Regions from separate parts of the Pseudarthrobacter sp. NKDBFgelt genome, predicted to be linked through region 2. Evidence: riboswitches for the same ligand, from Rfam matches in the RefSeq annotation. Region 2 holds a riboswitch; the other holds the start of a gene.
What was found. A riboswitch is a leader RNA that binds a small molecule or an ion and turns the genes downstream of it on or off. The one in region 2 is predicted to bind S-adenosylmethionine.
Positions count from the first base shown of each region.

Region 1: linked by a shared signal. The riboswitch ahead of ACKAE7_RS16045 (homoserine O-acetyltransferase) and the one ahead of ACKAE7_RS08695 (aminotransferase class V-fold PLP-dependent enzyme) in region 2 are both predicted to bind S-adenosylmethionine.

Region 1 covers NZ_JBJURL010000067.1:556-8,345, reverse strand. The annotation lists gene mmsB (3-hydroxyisobutyrate dehydrogenase) at 1-319, opposite strand, end outside; gene ACKAE7_RS16060 (LysR family transcriptional regulator) at 454-1,353, shown strand; gene ACKAE7_RS16055 (alcohol dehydrogenase catalytic domain-containing protein) at 1,406-2,524, opposite strand; gene ACKAE7_RS16050 (MFS transporter) at 2,603-3,985, opposite strand; gene ACKAE7_RS16045 (homoserine O-acetyltransferase) at 4,167-5,282, opposite strand; SAM riboswitch class IV at 5,295-5,410, opposite strand; gene ACKAE7_RS16040 (bifunctional o-acetylhomoserine/o-acetylserine sulfhydrylase) at 5,509-6,834, opposite strand; SAM riboswitch class IV at 6,877-6,993, opposite strand; gene ACKAE7_RS16035 (VOC family protein) at 7,157-7,790, shown strand, end outside.
Region 2 covers NZ_JBJURL010000024.1:35,869-43,658, forward strand. The annotation lists gene aroA (3-phosphoshikimate 1-carboxyvinyltransferase) at 1-327, shown strand, start outside; gene ACKAE7_RS08685 (ribosome small subunit-dependent GTPase A) at 317-1,432, shown strand; gene hisN (histidinol-phosphatase) at 1,480-2,292, shown strand; SAM riboswitch class IV at 2,452-2,565, shown strand; gene ACKAE7_RS08695 (aminotransferase class V-fold PLP-dependent enzyme) at 2,600-4,057, shown strand; gene ACKAE7_RS08700 (methyltransferase domain-containing protein) at 4,149-4,907, shown strand; gene ACKAE7_RS08705 (metal-dependent transcriptional regulator) at 4,957-5,697, shown strand; gene ACKAE7_RS08710 (fluoride efflux transporter FluC) at 5,694-6,122, shown strand; gene ACKAE7_RS08715 (CrcB family protein) at 6,119-6,538, shown strand; gene ACKAE7_RS08720 (hypothetical protein) at 6,592-6,960, shown strand; gene ACKAE7_RS08725 (hypothetical protein) at 7,055-7,189, shown strand; gene ACKAE7_RS08730 (trypsin-like peptidase domain-containing protein) at 7,192-7,790, opposite strand, start outside.

The DNA of each region.
Region 1 (7,790 bases), on a different contig from region 2:
CGTGCAGTTCCTTCGCGGCTGCGATGTCGATGGTGGAGGAATCGATGAGGAGGGTGTTTGTAGCGGCGTGCGCCAGCACCCCGTCCCCGCCCAGGTAGACCGCCTTGGCGTGCTCGCCTTTCGGAAGCATGGTGAAGACGGCGTCGGCGCCCGCCACGGCTTCTGCGATGCTGCCTGCCGGCTTTACCCCTCCGGCTTCAGCGGCGGCGAGGGCTGCCGGGTTGAGGTCGAACCCCCGTACGTCGTGCCCGGCCTTTGCCAGGTTCGCCGACATGGACCCTCCCATGTTCCCCAAACCAATCCAACCGATTACTGCCATGGCATAAGCTCCTTTGCTGTGTCTCCGACCGGCGGCCGTAACGTCTGTGTCCACCATCACACCCCGCTATAGTGCAATCAAGGGAAAAAATCACAGATGGCATGTGCACTGATGCACATGCCTGGAAGGCAGGCATGACGCAGCTACCGAGTCCGGACGACCTGCTGATCCTGCTGACAGTGGCCCGGCTGGGGCGTTTCAACGCCGTCGCCGAAACGCTGGGCACAACGCACACCACCATTTCGCGCCGGATCCTGGCCCTCGACAGGCAGCTGGGCGGCCGCACCCTGGAGCGCAGCCCGCACGGGTGGGAACTCACGGAGCTTGGAGCTTCGGCCGTGGCCGCGGCGGAAAGGATCGAGGAAACGCTCGGCTCGCTGGCCGCTGCCACAAGCCAGGACCGGGACGCCCTGTCCGGCATGGTGCGCATCAGCACCTCCGACGGGTTCGGCGCCGAATTCGTGACGCCTGCGCTGGTCCGCCTGCAGCAGCGGCATCCACTGCTGAACGTGGAGATGTTGAGTGCCACGCGCAGGGTCAGCCAGAACCGCTCCGGCGTGGACCTTGAAGTGGTGGTGGGACGCACCGACGTGAGCAACGCCCAGGCCATCTTCCTGACCAACTACTTCCTCCGGCTTTACGCCAGCCCCGCCTACGCCGCGGAGCGCGGCCTGCCGGAGACGCCCGACGGCGTGAGGCAGCACGGCTTCGTCTCTTACGTTGAGTCCGCGCTCCAGGTTGCCGAGCTGGGGCACCGGTCCTCGCAGCTTCCAATGCCGAAGTCCAGCTTCCAGGCGACCAGCATCTTTGCCCAGGTGGAGGCGGTGCGCCGGGGCGCCGGAATCGGGCTGCTGCCGAACTTCATGGTGGCGCGCAACCCCGAGTTCGTTCCGGTGCTCCCCGAAGCGTTCCAGCGCCAGGTCCCCATCTGGGCAGTGGCCCGCCCGGAGTCGCTGCGGTCCGCCCGGGTGCAGGCCGTGATCGGTGCGCTTCAGCATGAGGTGGCGGAGCGCCAGGATCTGCTGGCCGCCTGAGCTGCTGACAGCTTCGGTGGAGGACGCCGGCGTCGTGGCCCCAAGGCCGGTTTCACGCCTGGAAGAGCCGCCTCACCACCTGCCCGGCGGCGAGCGCGTCGAGGCCTTCGTTGATCTCCGCCAGTGGCCTGGTGTCCGTGTGCAGCAGCTCAACGGGTAGCCGGCCCTCGCGCCAGTACCCCAGGTAGAGGGGAATGTCCCGGTCCGGAACGGCGTCGCCCATGTAGGAGCCCAGCAGCCGCTTGCCCGCGCCGGCAAACTGCAGCGCAGGCACTGTCAGCTCAGCGGTGGGGTGCGGCAGGCCGACGGAAACCACCGCGCCGCCCCTCGTCACATGCCCGAGACAGGACGCAATCACCGGGGCCGAGCCCACTGCCTCGATCGCGATGTCCACGCCGTCACCCGCGGCTTCCGAGATCAGGCGGGCGGCGTCCTCCGGGGTCCCCACCGCGGTTGCCCCACACTTCATGGCAAGTCCGTGCTTGGCCGTGTTCGGATCAATGGCAATGACGGCGGAGGCACCGGCGAGCGTGGCAGCCATAACGGCCGAAAGCCCCACTGCGCCGAGCCCGAAGACGGCGATGGACTGGCCTTCCCGGATGTCGGCCGTGTTGAGGACGGCGCCCATTCCGGTGAGCACGGCGCAACCGAACATCGCCGCGACTGTGTCGGGGACGTCGTCGTCGATCACCACCACTGATTCGCGGGCCACCACCGCGTAATCCGCGAAGGCGGAAACCCCCAGGTGGTGGTTGATCCGCTCCCCCGCAGGCGTGCGCAGCAGCGCCTCACCGTGCAGAAGGTCACCGGAGCCGTTGACCTCGGCGGCCCGGTGGCAGAGCGCGGGCCGCCCAGCCAGGCAGGCGCGGCAGGAACCGCAACTGGGGACGAAAACGAGGACCACGTGGTCCCCCACGGAAACGTCGGTGACGCCCTCACCCACCGACGCTACCCGTCCCACGGCCTCGTGACCCAGTGCCATGGGAAGCGGCCGGACGCGGGATCCGTCCACCACTGACAGGTCTGAGTGGCACAGGCTGGAGTAGGTGACGGTGACGCCCAGCTCGCCGGCGCGGGGTTCGGGGCGGCTGAGCTCCTGGACCACCAGGGGCTGCGCTTCGGCGTAACTGGTGCCAGGAGGAACTGTGGAATAGAGGACTGCTGCTCGCATGGTGTTCCTGACTTTATGTTTGTGGACAGGCAGCTGCCGTGGCCGTGGTGCTGTGCCGTGGGGAGTACTTCCTGGCGGCTATTTCTTGGCCGCGGCCAGGAGATCGGCGGTGCCCTGGGCGTCAGCGGCATCGACATCATGAAGTGAGATACCGCGGGTTTCCCTGAGGAAGAACACCGAGATCGCTGTCACGACGCAGGCGCCCAGGAGGTAGAACGCCACCGGAAGGGACGAGCCGAAGCTGGCCAGCAGCGAGCTGGCGATGATGGGCGCCAGCGAGCCGGCCACGATGGAGGTCACCTGGTAGCCGAGGGAAACGCCGGAATACCGCATGCGGGTGGGGAACATTTCCGCCATGATGGACGGCTGGCCAGCGTACATGAGGGCGTGGAACAGCAGGCCGATGGTGATGGCTGCCAGGATAATGAAATCGTTGGCGGTGTCCATCATCGGGAAGGCGAAGAAGCCCCACGTTCCTGCGAGGATTGCACCGGCCATGTACACCGGGCGGCGTCCCAGGGAATCGGACATCTTGCCCACCAGCGGTACTGCGCAGAAGTGGATGAAGTGTGCCACCAGCAGGAGGAGCAGGATGCGGGAGGTGTCCGTCTGCACCACCACCTTCAGGTAGGTGATGGAGAACGTGACTACAAGGTAGTACAGGATGTTCTCCGCAAAGCGCAGGCCCATGGCGGTGAACACGCCACGCGGGTACCGGCGGAAGACTTCGGCAACACCGTAGCCCTTGTTCTCGACGGTTACTTCCTTGCGGGCCTCGAGGAAGATCGGCGCGTCCTGGACCTTGGTGCGGATGTAGTAGCCGATGATGACGATCACTGCGGAGAGCCAGAAGGCGACGCGCCAGCCCCAGCTGAGGAAGGCTTCCGGGGAGAGGGTGGAGGACAGGGTGAACAGGACGGCGGTGGCGAGCAGGTTGCCCATGGGGACAGCGGACTGCGGCCAGCTTGACCAGAAGCCGCGGGACTTGTTCGGGCTGTGCTCGGCGACGAGGAGCACGGCTCCGCCCCATTCGCCGCCCACCGCGAAGCCCTGGACGAAGCGCAGGAACACCAGCAGCGCCGGGGCCCAGTAGCCGATCTGCGCAAAGGTCGGCAGGCAGCCCATGAGGAAGGTGGCAACACCCACCAGGATGATGCTCAGCTGCAGCAGCTGCTTGCGGCCAAACTTGTCGCCGAAGTGGCCGAAGACGATGCCGCCGATGGGGCGGGCAACGAAGCCGACCGCGTAGGTGACGAAGGCTGCGATGATGCCGTCCAGCTCGGTTCCGGAATTGGGGAAGAACAGCTTGCCGAACACCAGCGTGGCGGCGGAGGCGTAGAGGAAGAACTCGTACCACTCAACCACGGTGCCGGCCATGGAGGCCGTGACGACCTTCTTCAGGCCTGAGGACTTGACGTCGGTTTCCTCGGGCCGCCGCGCGGCGGACTTTTCCGTACTCATTGATGAACTCCTTCGGCGTCTTCTTCGACACCACTGGGACAGTCTGTGGCGGATACGTGTGATTTTGGCCACGAACCGCCGGGTCCCAACGAGTATGGTCCGCCTGAACACCAAGCTCAACGGCGAATCATGCAGAGGCTATCTGCATAAATGCACATTTGCCTGCCTGTGAGGGGAAGTTTTATGCCGAGAGGTGCGCCCGGAGCTGGTGGCCCAGCTGGCCTATTTCGGTCAGGAAGCCGTCATGGCCTATCGGCGCCTCAATGACGTGGACGTCCACTTCTCCCGGCAGGGCCGCGGCAAGTTCCCGGGACTGGGCCGGGAAATAGAGCCGGTCAGAATCCACGGCTGCCACGAAGAAGCGCGCACGCGACCGCGCCAGGGTCTCGGGAAGCGGCCCCCGGCCCCGGCAGATGTCATGGCTCATCAGGGCCTCGGTGATGGCGATGTAGCTGTTGGCATCAAACCGCCGGACCAGCTTGTTCCCCTGGTGGTCCAGGTAGCTTTCCACCTGGTAGCGTCCGCGGGCGGCCAGGACGCCACCCTGCAGGGGTGACTCCGGAGCCTGGGGTTCGCGGCCGAACCTGCCTTCCAGTTCCGCCGCGGAGCGGTAGGTGATGTGCGCGATCCGCCGGGCCAGGGCCAGGCCGTCCTCGGGGAACGGGCCGCCGTAGTAGTCGCCGCCATTGAAATTGGCATCCTGGCGGATCGCCAGGGTCTGCGCCTGTGCGAACGCAATCTGCTCGGCCGTGCTGGCGGCGCCGATGGAGATCACTCCGCAGCGCTGCACCCGCTCCGGGAAGGAGATGGCCCACTCAAGTGCGCGGGCTCCGCCCATGGAACCGCCCAGCACCGCAAACCAGCTCCGGATCCCCAGCTGGTCAGCCAGCCGGGCCTCCGCCACAGTGCTGTCCCGCAGCGTGACCAGGGGAAACCGGGATCCCCAGGGGGCCCCGTCCGGTGCCGGCGACGACGGCCCGGTGGACCCGTAGCAGCCGCCCACAATGTTGATGGACACTACAAAGAACCGGTCCGTGTCCACGGGCGCACCCGGCCCGGCCAGCTGCTCCCACCAGCCCGGTTCGTCGGTATCGCCGCGGGTCACGTGGGTGCTGCCGGTCAGGGCATGTTCGATCAGGACGGCATTGCTGGCGTCCGCGTTAAGGGTGCCCCAGGTTTCGTAGGCCAGGGTGACCTCGGGCAGGTAGCCGCCGGCTTCAAGGTCCAGTCCCCCAATGGAGGCATAGCGGACGATTCCGTGTTCGGGGACGGTGGTACGGGTGACGGTAACCGTCATGGCAAGACCTCTTCTACGCGCTTGCCCGCCGTCGAATGACCGGCAGGCCAGGTCTTCACCCGGGGCACCCCACCGCGGAAGGAGGGTTGCCGGCCAGCAAGCCGGGGCTGTCACTGGCACTCATGACCTGGTTCGAGTGTACGAAACAGCCCCCGCCTGCCGCCAAGAGTGTGACTGGTTGTGACTTCCCCGGCCTGCCGCCGTGGTGGGTTCTTCGGGTGCCTGGCTAGGCTCCGGTGGCATCCTTCGCTGCCCGGAATCCGGCTTCCAGGTCCGCCAGGATGTCATCGATGTGTTCGATTCCCACCGACAGCCGGACCAGGCCGGGGGTTACGCCGGCAACAGCCTGCTGCTCCGGGGAAAGCTGACTGTGGGTGGTCGACGCCGGGTGGATGACAAGGGAGCGGACGTCACCGATGTTCGCCACATGGGAGTGCAGCTCCAGCGCGTCCACGAAGCGCTTGCCGGCCTCGGCTCCGCCGGCCAGGTTGAAGGACACAATGGCGCCCGTGCCCTTGGGGCCATACTTGCGGCCCCGCTCGTACCACGGGCTGGAGGGCAACCCCGCATAGGCGACGGATTCGACGTCGTCCCTTCCCTCCAGCCAGCGCGCCACTTCCGTGGCGTTGGCAACGTGCCGTTCCACGCGCAGGCTCAGCGTTTCCAGGCCCTGTGCGATCAGGAATGCGTTGAACGGGGAGACGGCGGAGCCCAGGTCCCGGAGCAACTGGACGCGGGCCTTGAGGATGTAGGACAGGTTGGCGCCAAGGGCACCGTCCTTGCCCAGGTCCCTGGCGTACACCAGCCCGTTGTAGGTGGGGTCCGGGGTGTTGAAGCCCGGGAACTTCGCCGGGTCCTTGCCGAAGTCGAAGTTTCCTGAGTCCACGATCACGCCGGCAATCGCGGAGCCGTGGCCGCCCAGGTACTTGGTTGCCGAATGGACAACGATGTCCGCTCCCCATTCCAGCGGGCGGATCAGGTACGGGGTGGACAGGGTGTTGTCCACGATCAGGGGCACACCGGCCTCGTGTGCCACCTGGGAGATGCCTTCGATGTCCAGGACGTCCTGCCGGGGGTTGGAAACCACCTCGCCGAAGAACAGCTTGGTGTTGGGCTGCACTGCAGTGCGCCACTGCTCCAGGTTGTCCGGGTCCGCCACGAAGGTCACCGAAATGCCGAACTTCTTCAGGGTGTGGGCAAAGAGGTTGTATGTTCCGCCGTAAAGGCTGGGGCTGGCAACAATATGGTCGCCGGCCTCCGCAATGTTCAGGATGGCGAAGGTCTCGGCGGCCTGGCCCGAACTCAGCAGCAGTGCCCCCAGCCCGCCTTCAAGGCTGGCGATCCGCTGTTCCACGGCCTCCTGGGTGGGGTTGCCGATGCGGGTATAGATGGGTGCCAGTTCAGCAAGGGCGAACCGGTTGGCGGCGCTCTCGGCGCTGGGAAAAACGAAGGACGTGGTCTGGTAGATAGGAAGTGCCCGGGCGCCTGTGGCACTGTCCGGCTCCTGTCCTGCATGGATCTGGCGGGTTTCGAATGACCATCCGTTGGACAACTAAGGCTCCTTTGACTGGGCCCGGCATGCACGAAGCACCGCGGGCCGCGCTTGCCATCCGGCCATTTACCGGACAGCCAGGTCCTCACCCGGGGCACCCCACCGCGGAAGGAGGGTTGCCGGCCAGCAAGCCGGGGCTTGGCGCTGGCACTCATAACCTGAGCCCAGTGTAGGAACACCTGCACAAAGCGGCACAGCATTGTGACGAACATGGTCCCGCGCATGACCCCTGCGGGAGTCCGCGCAATCACTTTCCGCAGGGGAAATCCCAGTAAGGCTACCCTTAGCTGAGAGCCCGATCACAAAGTGCCAAGATGTTGCCATGCGCATGGATCACGTCTCTTACGCCTGTGAACACGATGGCCTGGCTGCCACCACCGAACGTATTTCCTCTGCCCTCGGCGTTGAGGCAGTGAAGGGTGGAGTACACCCTCGGTTCGGAACCCGGAATATGATCATCCCGCTCGCGGGGCACAAGTACCTTGAGGTCGTTGAGGTCCTGGACCACCCGGCTTCGGACAAGGCCCCCTTCGGCCAGGCAGTGCGTGCACGGTCTGCAGCCGGCGGCGGCTGGATGGGCTGGTGCGTCGAGGTAGATGACCTGGCCCCCTTTGAGGAACGCCTGGGCCGCTCCTCAGTCAACGGCAACCGTAAGTTCCCTGACGGCCGCGAACTGGTTTGGAAACAGATCGGCATCCTCGGCCTGATCGCGGACCCCCAGGTCCCGTACATGCTCAAGTGGGAGGGCGATCCTTCCCTGCACCCCTCCAACGCTTATGAGAGCAACGTCAAGATGAGTTGCCTCACCATAGCCGGCTCTGCCGCCCGGGTAACCGAGTGGCTGGGTGAACCCGTGGAGAAGCCGCTGGAAGATGTAGCCGTGGAATGGGTGGCACCGCACGGAACCCCCGGGATCCTTTCGGTGACTTTCGAGACCGCCAACGGGGCAGTCATTA
Region 2 (7,790 bases):
GGCATCGCGCACCTGCGGGGCCACGAGACGGACCGCCTCGCCGCCCTGGTCACGGAGATCAACCGACTTGGCGGCGACGCTGAGGAAACCAGCGACGGCCTGGTGATCCGTCCCGCACAGCTGCATGCCGGCGTCGTGCACAGCTATGCCGACCACCGCATGGCCACCGCGGGAGCCATACTCGGCCTCGCCGTGGAGGGCGTCCAGGTGGAGGACATCGGCACCACCGCCAAGACCATGCCGGATTTCCCCCGGCTGTGGGCAGACATGCTGGCGCAGAATGGCCCCGCCGCAGCGGCGTCGGAAGGTTCCAGCGGTGGCGCGTAGCACTGATTCCTGGGATGAATCGGACGTCCGGATCCGGCCCAGCAAGAAGGGCTCCCGGCCCCGCACCAAGGACAGGCCAAGCCATGATGACGCCGTCACGGGACGCATCATCACCGTTGACCGGGGCCGGTACACCGCAGTGGTGGGAGAAGACTCCGGCAAGGAGCGGGTAGTCATTGCCGCCCGGGCCAGGGAACTCCGCCGGAACCCGGTGGTCGCAGGAGATTTTGTCTCTCTGGTCGGCGACGTCTCCGGGGAGCCGGACACCCTGGCACGGCTGGTGAAGATCCAGGACCGCAAGACCCTGCTGCGGCGCAGCGCGGACGACACGGACCCTGTGGAACGGGCAGTGGTGGCCAATGCCGACCAGCTGGTGATCGTGGTGGCAGCAGCGAACCCCGAGCCGCGGACCGGCTTCATCGACCGAGCCCTTGTGGCCGCCTACGACGCCGGCATCGAACCGATCCTGCTGGTCACCAAGGCGGACGTCAAAGATCCGGCGGAATTGCTGTCCACCTACACCCACCTGGACTTTCCCGTGATCATCAGCCGGACGGCCGATTCCGCGGCCTCGGGCATTGACGCCCGTTCCGACGACGGCCTGTCCGCCCGGCTGGACAGCTCGGCCGTCGCCGAGATGCGGGGCTACCTGGACGGCAAGGTCACCGTGATGCTGGGACACTCAGGCGTTGGAAAGTCAACGATGGTCAATGCGCTGACCGGGGCGGAACGGGCCACCGGCGGAGTGAACGCCGTGACGGGCCGCGGCCGGCACACGTCGTCGTCGGCCCTTGCGCTGAAGCTGGCGGATGCGCCATCCGGAAGCTGGATCATCGACACCCCCGGCATCCGCTCGTTCGGCCTGGCGCACGTGGACCCGGACCGCATCCTCCGCTCGTTCCCGGACCTCTCCCCCGGCATCGACGACTGCGAGCGAGGGTGCAAGCACACCGCCACTGCGGTGAACTGCGGACTGGACGCATGGGTGGGCGCGGGGCACGCCGGCCCCACCGGAGCAGCAAGGCTTGGCTCCCTTCGGCGCCTCCTCGGCACGGACCCGCGGCTGGAAGCCCAGGAGGCAAAGGAACTGGGAAGCGTCACCTGACGGGCCCGCTTCCCGGCAGAACGGCGCGCAGACGGTAGTTTGGAACCATGATCCAACCCGCTTCGAGCTACAACGATGACCTGCGCCTGGCCCACGTCCTGGCCGATTCCGTGGATGACCAGACCATGAGCCGCTTCAAGGCCCAGGACCTCCACATTGAGACCAAGCCGGACCTGACGCCCGTCACCGATGCGGACAAGGCAGCCGAGGAGGCCATCCGCGGCCAGCTCTCCCGGTCCCGTCCACGCGATGCCGTACTCGGCGAGGAGTTCGGCAGCACAGGCCACGGGTCGCGGCGGTGGATTATCGACCCCATTGACGGCACCAAGAACTTCGTCCGGGGCGTTCCTGTCTGGGCCACCCTGATCGCTCTGGTGGATGAGGGCGAGCCGGTGGTGGGCGTGGTCAGCGCTCCCGCCCTGGGCAAGCGCTGGTGGGCCGCCAAGGGCATGGGAGCCTACATGGGGCGTTCCCTTGCCGCGGCCACCCGCCTCCGGGTGTCCAATGTGTCCAGCCTGTCCGATGCTTCCCTTTCCTATTCGAGCCTGGGCGGCTGGAAGGAACGCGGAAACCTTAATGAATTCCTGGGCCTTACCGAGGACGTGTGGCGGACCCGGGCGTTTGGTGACTTCTGGTCCTACTGCATGGTGGCCGAAGGTTCGGTGGACATCGCCTGCGAGCCCGAACTGAACCTCTACGACATGGCCGCACTGGTGCCCATCGTGGTGGAGGCGGGTGGCCGCTTCACCTCGCTGGAGGGCGAGGACGGTCCGTTCGGCGGGAACGCCCTGGCCACCAATTCCATCCTGCACTCCGAGGTGCTGCGCCGGCTTAACCCGAACCTGGACGACCTCCTCTAGTCCCGGCAGCACGAATAATCGACGGCGGGCGCCCCCGAAAGGAGGCGTCCGCCGTCGTGTTCTTCGGTTCAGGTGCCTCTTTTCAACCGTACGTAACAAAGCCCTTAACATTTCCGCGGGCTTTTAACCTTCGCTGCCCATGTCTTACGCTCTTAACCAGGTCACGAGTGCCAGCGCAAAACCCCGGTTTGCTGGCCGGCAACCCTCCATTCGCGGTGGGGTGCCCCGGGTGACGACCAGGCCGGTCCGGAACGGATGCGGCAAGCGCGGATTCCTGCATGGAGTCCTGTTGTGAAGTGAGGTCTCTGTGACAACTGCCACCGTCTCCCCCGAAGCCGCCTCCCCCCAAGCCGCTGTCCAGCATCAGGCAGCCGCCCTGCCGGGTTCACCGGAGCTCTTTAACCAGCGCCGCACCGCCGCCGGCCGTCCGCTCGCCGCGGTCAGCGGCGCCGAAATCCAGGCCCCGCTGATCCACGGCGGCCACGTCCGGTACGCCAACCTGGACTATGGCGCATCGGCCCCCGCCCTCTCGGTGGTGTCGGCCTACCTCAACGAGATCCTGCCCTTCTACGCCAGCGTCCACCGCGGTGCCGGCTACGCGTCCCAGATCAGCACCTCGGTCTATGAGAACGCCCGCGCCATCGTCCGCGACTTCGTGGGCGGCCGCCCGGACGATTCGGTGATCTTCACCCGGAACACCACTGACTCCCTCAACCTGCTGGCGGGATGCCTGCCTGTCACCGACGGACGGCCCGACGGCGACGTCCTTTACCTCGACATTGAGCACCACGCCAACCTCCTGCCGTGGCAGGGTGTCCCCCACCGCAGCATCGTGGCAGCGGACACCATTGCGGAAACGATTGACACCGTCCGTGCGGAACTGCAGCAGGGCGGCGTCAGCCTGCTCGCCGTGACCGGAGCTTCCAACGTCACGGGCGAAATCCTTCCCATCCGTGCCCTTGCCGCGCTGGCGCACGAGCACGGGGCAAGGATCGCGGTGGACGCGGCCCAACTGGCCCCACACCGGCGGATCGACATCACCGCGGACAACGTCGACTACGTAGCCTTCTCGGGCCACAAGCTCTACGCACCTTTTGGTGCCGGCGTGCTGGTGGGCCGGCCGGACTGGCTCGACGCCGGAACACCGCACCTTGCCGGCGGCGGCGCCGTCAAGGAAGCCAGGCTCGACGGCGTCAGCTGGGCAACCGGCCCGGCCCGCCACGAGGGCGGATCACCGAACGTGCTGGGTGCGGCGACCCTGGCCCGCGCCACGCAGGTCATCGCGGAACTGGACCAGGACCGCTGGCATGCCCACGAATCAGCCATCCGCTCCTTCCTGGTGGAAGGCCTACAGGAGATCGACGGCGTCACCGTCCACCAGATCTTCAAGGACACGAACCCGGACACCGACACCATCGGCGTGGTCAACTTTTCCGTGGAAGGCTACGACGCCGGCCTGGTGGCCGCCTACCTGTCGGCAGAACATGGAGTGGGCCTGCGCGACGGCCGCTTCTGCGCGCACCCGCTGCTGAAGCGGCTGGGCCTTCCTTCCGGTTCCCTTCGGGCCAGCTTCGGCGTCGGTTCAAGGCTGGAGGATGCCGAGCGTCTGCTGACCGGCATCCGGGACCTGCGGACCAAGGGCCTTGGCTGGGACTATGTGGTGGACGCGGGCCGCTGGGTTCCGGCCCATGACAACCGCACGTACCCCCACTGGGCGCCCAACACACCGGGAACGGCCGGAGCCGCGCCCTGCATCGACGACTGACCCGGGGCTGGCCTGCCGGCTGGTGCCCTGCCGCTGCGGCTGATGCGGTAAATTCGGAGGACACCAAAAAACCGGATGAAGGAGGCCGCGCGTGGCACGGGGTGGCCCACGGCTGGATCACGGCCGGCGCCGGGAGCTCGGCCAGAGCTTCCAGGACGGCGGCAGGCACTACCAGCAGGTGCGGCCCGGCTACCCTGGCGAATCAGCGCGCTGGCTGGTGCCTCCAGGGGCACGCAATGCGCTCGACGTGGGCGCCGGTACCGGGAAATTCACCGAACTGCTGCTCGACCTCGGTCTGTCCGTCACGGCCGTGGACCCGTCAGCGGACATGCTCGGGCAGTTGGCTGAGCACTGCCCCGCCGCCACGGCTGTCCTTGGCACCGCAGAGGCGACCGGCCTGCCTGACGCGGCTTTCGACGTCGTCACCGTAGCGCAGGCGTGGCACTGGTGCGATGCCCTGAGGGCCAGCACCGAACTGGCCCGCGTCCTCCGCCCCCACGGAACGCTGGGACTGGTCTGGAACCAGCTGGACACGTCCGTCCCCTGGGTTCACCGGCTCTCCAGGATCATGCATGCCGGGGATGTCTACAAACCCGGCCACCGCCCGCTCATAGGACCCGAGTTCGAGGCGCTGGAGGACCACCTCACGCGCTGGCAGGACTCCGTGACAACCGCAGACCTCATGGAGCTGACAAAATCCCGGAGCTACTACCTGCGCGCCGGCGAGGCCACCCGGGCGAAAGTGCTGGCCAACCTGGACTGGTACCTTCACGACCACTTGGGCCACGGGCCGGACGAAGAATTGAAACTGCCGTACCTGACGCTCGCATGGCGGGCGGTCCGGGCATGAGCGCCCTCCAGTCCACGTGCGGCCAAGGGCAGCCGGTAGGCTGGATCCTGTGAAGACCAGTGCTCCCTCCTCCTCCATAGAGGACTACGTCAAGGTCATCTATTCCTTCACTGAGTGGCAGGACAAACCCATCACCTCCTCCCAGCTGGCACAGCGCCTGGGGGTGGCCAATTCCTCCGTTTCGGAGATGGTCCGGAAGCTGAAGGACCAGGGCCTGGTGGACCACAAGCCGTACAGTGCCATCAGGCTCACGGCGTCCGGCCTGCAGCTTGCCCTCGCCATGGTGCGGCGCCACCGCCTCATAGAGACCTACCTTGTTCAGCAGCTTGGGTACAGCTGGGACGAGGTCCACGACGAAGCCGAGCTTCTGGAGCACGCCGTCTCGGACACGTTCATAGAACGCGTTGCGGCGAAACTGGGCAACCCGCAGCGGGATCCGCACGGCGATCCGATCCCCACGGCGGACGGCCAGGTCTTTATGCCCCGAGCGCACCTCATGGGAGAGCTGGACCAGGGCCACACGGGCCGCATCACCCGGATCAGCGATGACAACCCGGACCTGCTCCGCTACCTTGCGGCCGAAGAGATAGACCTCGACGCCGAAGTGGAGGTGGTGGGCCGCAGGCCGTTCGGAGGCGCCCTGGTGGTGCGTGTCCGGGACTCAGGCCGTACGCGCGACTACGACCTGGCCGATGAGATCACGTCGGCGCTGTGGGTCCACAGCGACCGCCCCCACCCAGGCTGCCTTCTCGCGGACGCCGGATTTCCCCCCAGCTCGCCCGGGGCATGAGCGGGCCGAAGACATCGTGGGCACCCAGGGCAGGCGCCTGGCTGGCCGTTGCCGCAGGGGGCCTGGCGGGGACAGAACTCCGGTACGTCCTGGGGCTGGCCTTTCCGGAAGTCTCCGGATCCATTCCCTGGACCACCCTTAGCGTCAACGTGGCGGGCAGCTTTGTCCTGGCCGCCCTGACCACCATCTGGATGGCCCGCCCGCGCACCCCCTTCTGGTTGCGGGCAGGGCTGGGGCCAGGTCTCTTGGGCTCCTTCACCACGTTCTCAGCCGTGGTCTTTTCCCTGGACCAGCTGGTGCGGGCGGGTCAGCACGGAATGTGGACTGCATATCTGGCGCTTTCGGTGGTGCTGGGGCTGGCTGCGGCGGGCCTTGGGTGGCGGACTGGAAAGCTTGTTGGCCGACCGTCCGGGAGCGGTCAATGATAGCCGCGGTCCTGGTGGGATTTTTCGGGGTGGCAGGCGCCCTCCTCCGCTTCGGCATTGACAGCTGGTTCGCCCATCACAGCTCCCGGCAGACTGTGCGTGCCGGCGGCCATGGGGCCCGGACCTCCGTGAGGCTGCACTGGCCCTGGGCCACACTGCTGGTGAACGTGGCGGGGTGCTTCATAATCGGCGCTGCGCACGGTCTAAGTGCGGGACTGGGGCTGGGCGCGGAGTGGCAGGCGGGGCTGGCGACAGGCTTAGCCGGCGGGCTCACCACCTTCAGCTCCTGGACCACGGCCACGGTGCGGCTGCTGAGCGAGGAACGCCTCGGGTCGGCTGCGGTGAACGTTGCCGCCAACCTGGTCCTGGGCCTGGCTGCGGCGGCGGCGGGGATCGCCCTGGTATCTACGGTGTAGGAAGCGCGGCCCCGGGGGCCCTGATTTGGGGGGCTCCCGTATCGTGGATGGTGATGATTAGCAGACGCGACGCGGCCATTGCCCTTGATGTACCCATGGAGATGGCACAGCGCCACGGCCTTCCAAAATGGCTGACCGAGGCCCAGCTGGGCGAGATCCTGGACAACCCTCCGCCCTGGCTGGTCCAGTCCCGTGCCAACCGCACGGGCAAGCGCCCGGTCTGGGTCCACCTCGAATGCGCGGTCTGCGGCTACGAGGAGGCGGCCCGCCCCAAGAAGTGGTGGCCGGACTTTACCTACGTGATCTGCGGCCACCACCGCCCGGACGAGGTGCCTGCGGTCCGCCCGGGGTTCGTCCGCAGCGAGTTCGACGGCGTGGGGACACGTTTTGTGGGCATCGCAGACGTGCCTGTCCCGGACTGATTTCCCGCACTGCCAGGCCATTACATTCGGGGCCGAAAGGGCGTAGCTTACGAGGAGGGACGCAGCCCGTCCCCTGCTATAAGGAGCACGCACCATGCCGGACAAAACACCCCACCAGAACCTGGCAAAGAAGCCGGTCAAGACCATCAAGGAAAAACGCGCCGAGAAGAAGTCCAAGCACCCTGAGGCTGACCAGGACGCGGTCGCGCATTTGAAGAAGCGCCGGTAGTCCTACTGCCCGTTTGCCTGCATTTCTTCGGGGACGGCAACGAGGTCCTCTTCCCTGCCGCGCCTCAGCACCCTGATCTGCAGTGGCTGTCCGATCGCATCGGCGAACAGCAGCTTCTGCAGGCTCTCGGCGTTGCTGACGGCGCGGCTTCCGGCGGTCAGGATGACGTCGCCGGCCTCCAGGCCCGCGCGGTCTGCGGGTGACCCGGCCAGAACCTCCACCACCCTGAGCCCGTCCCGCTGGCCCGTCCTGATCACTGCGCTGGCGTTCAGCCGGATCGGCGTGCTGACCACGCCCAGGTATGCCCTCCTGACCCGCCCGTCTCCCAACAAGGCTGAGATGATGCGCCGTGTTGTTGTGTTGATGGGAACGGCGAGTCCCAGACCGGCGCCTGCCACTGCCGTGTTGATGCCGACGATCCGGCCATGCGCGTCCGCCAGCGCGCCGCCGGAACTGCCTGGGTTGAGGGCCGCATCGGTCTGGATGACATCCTCGATCACCCTCCGGTTGCCGCCTGCCCAGACCGGGATGGAACGGCCCAGGCCGCTGACCACTCCGGCCGTGACCGACCCCGCCAGCCCGAGCGGATTCCCGACTGCGA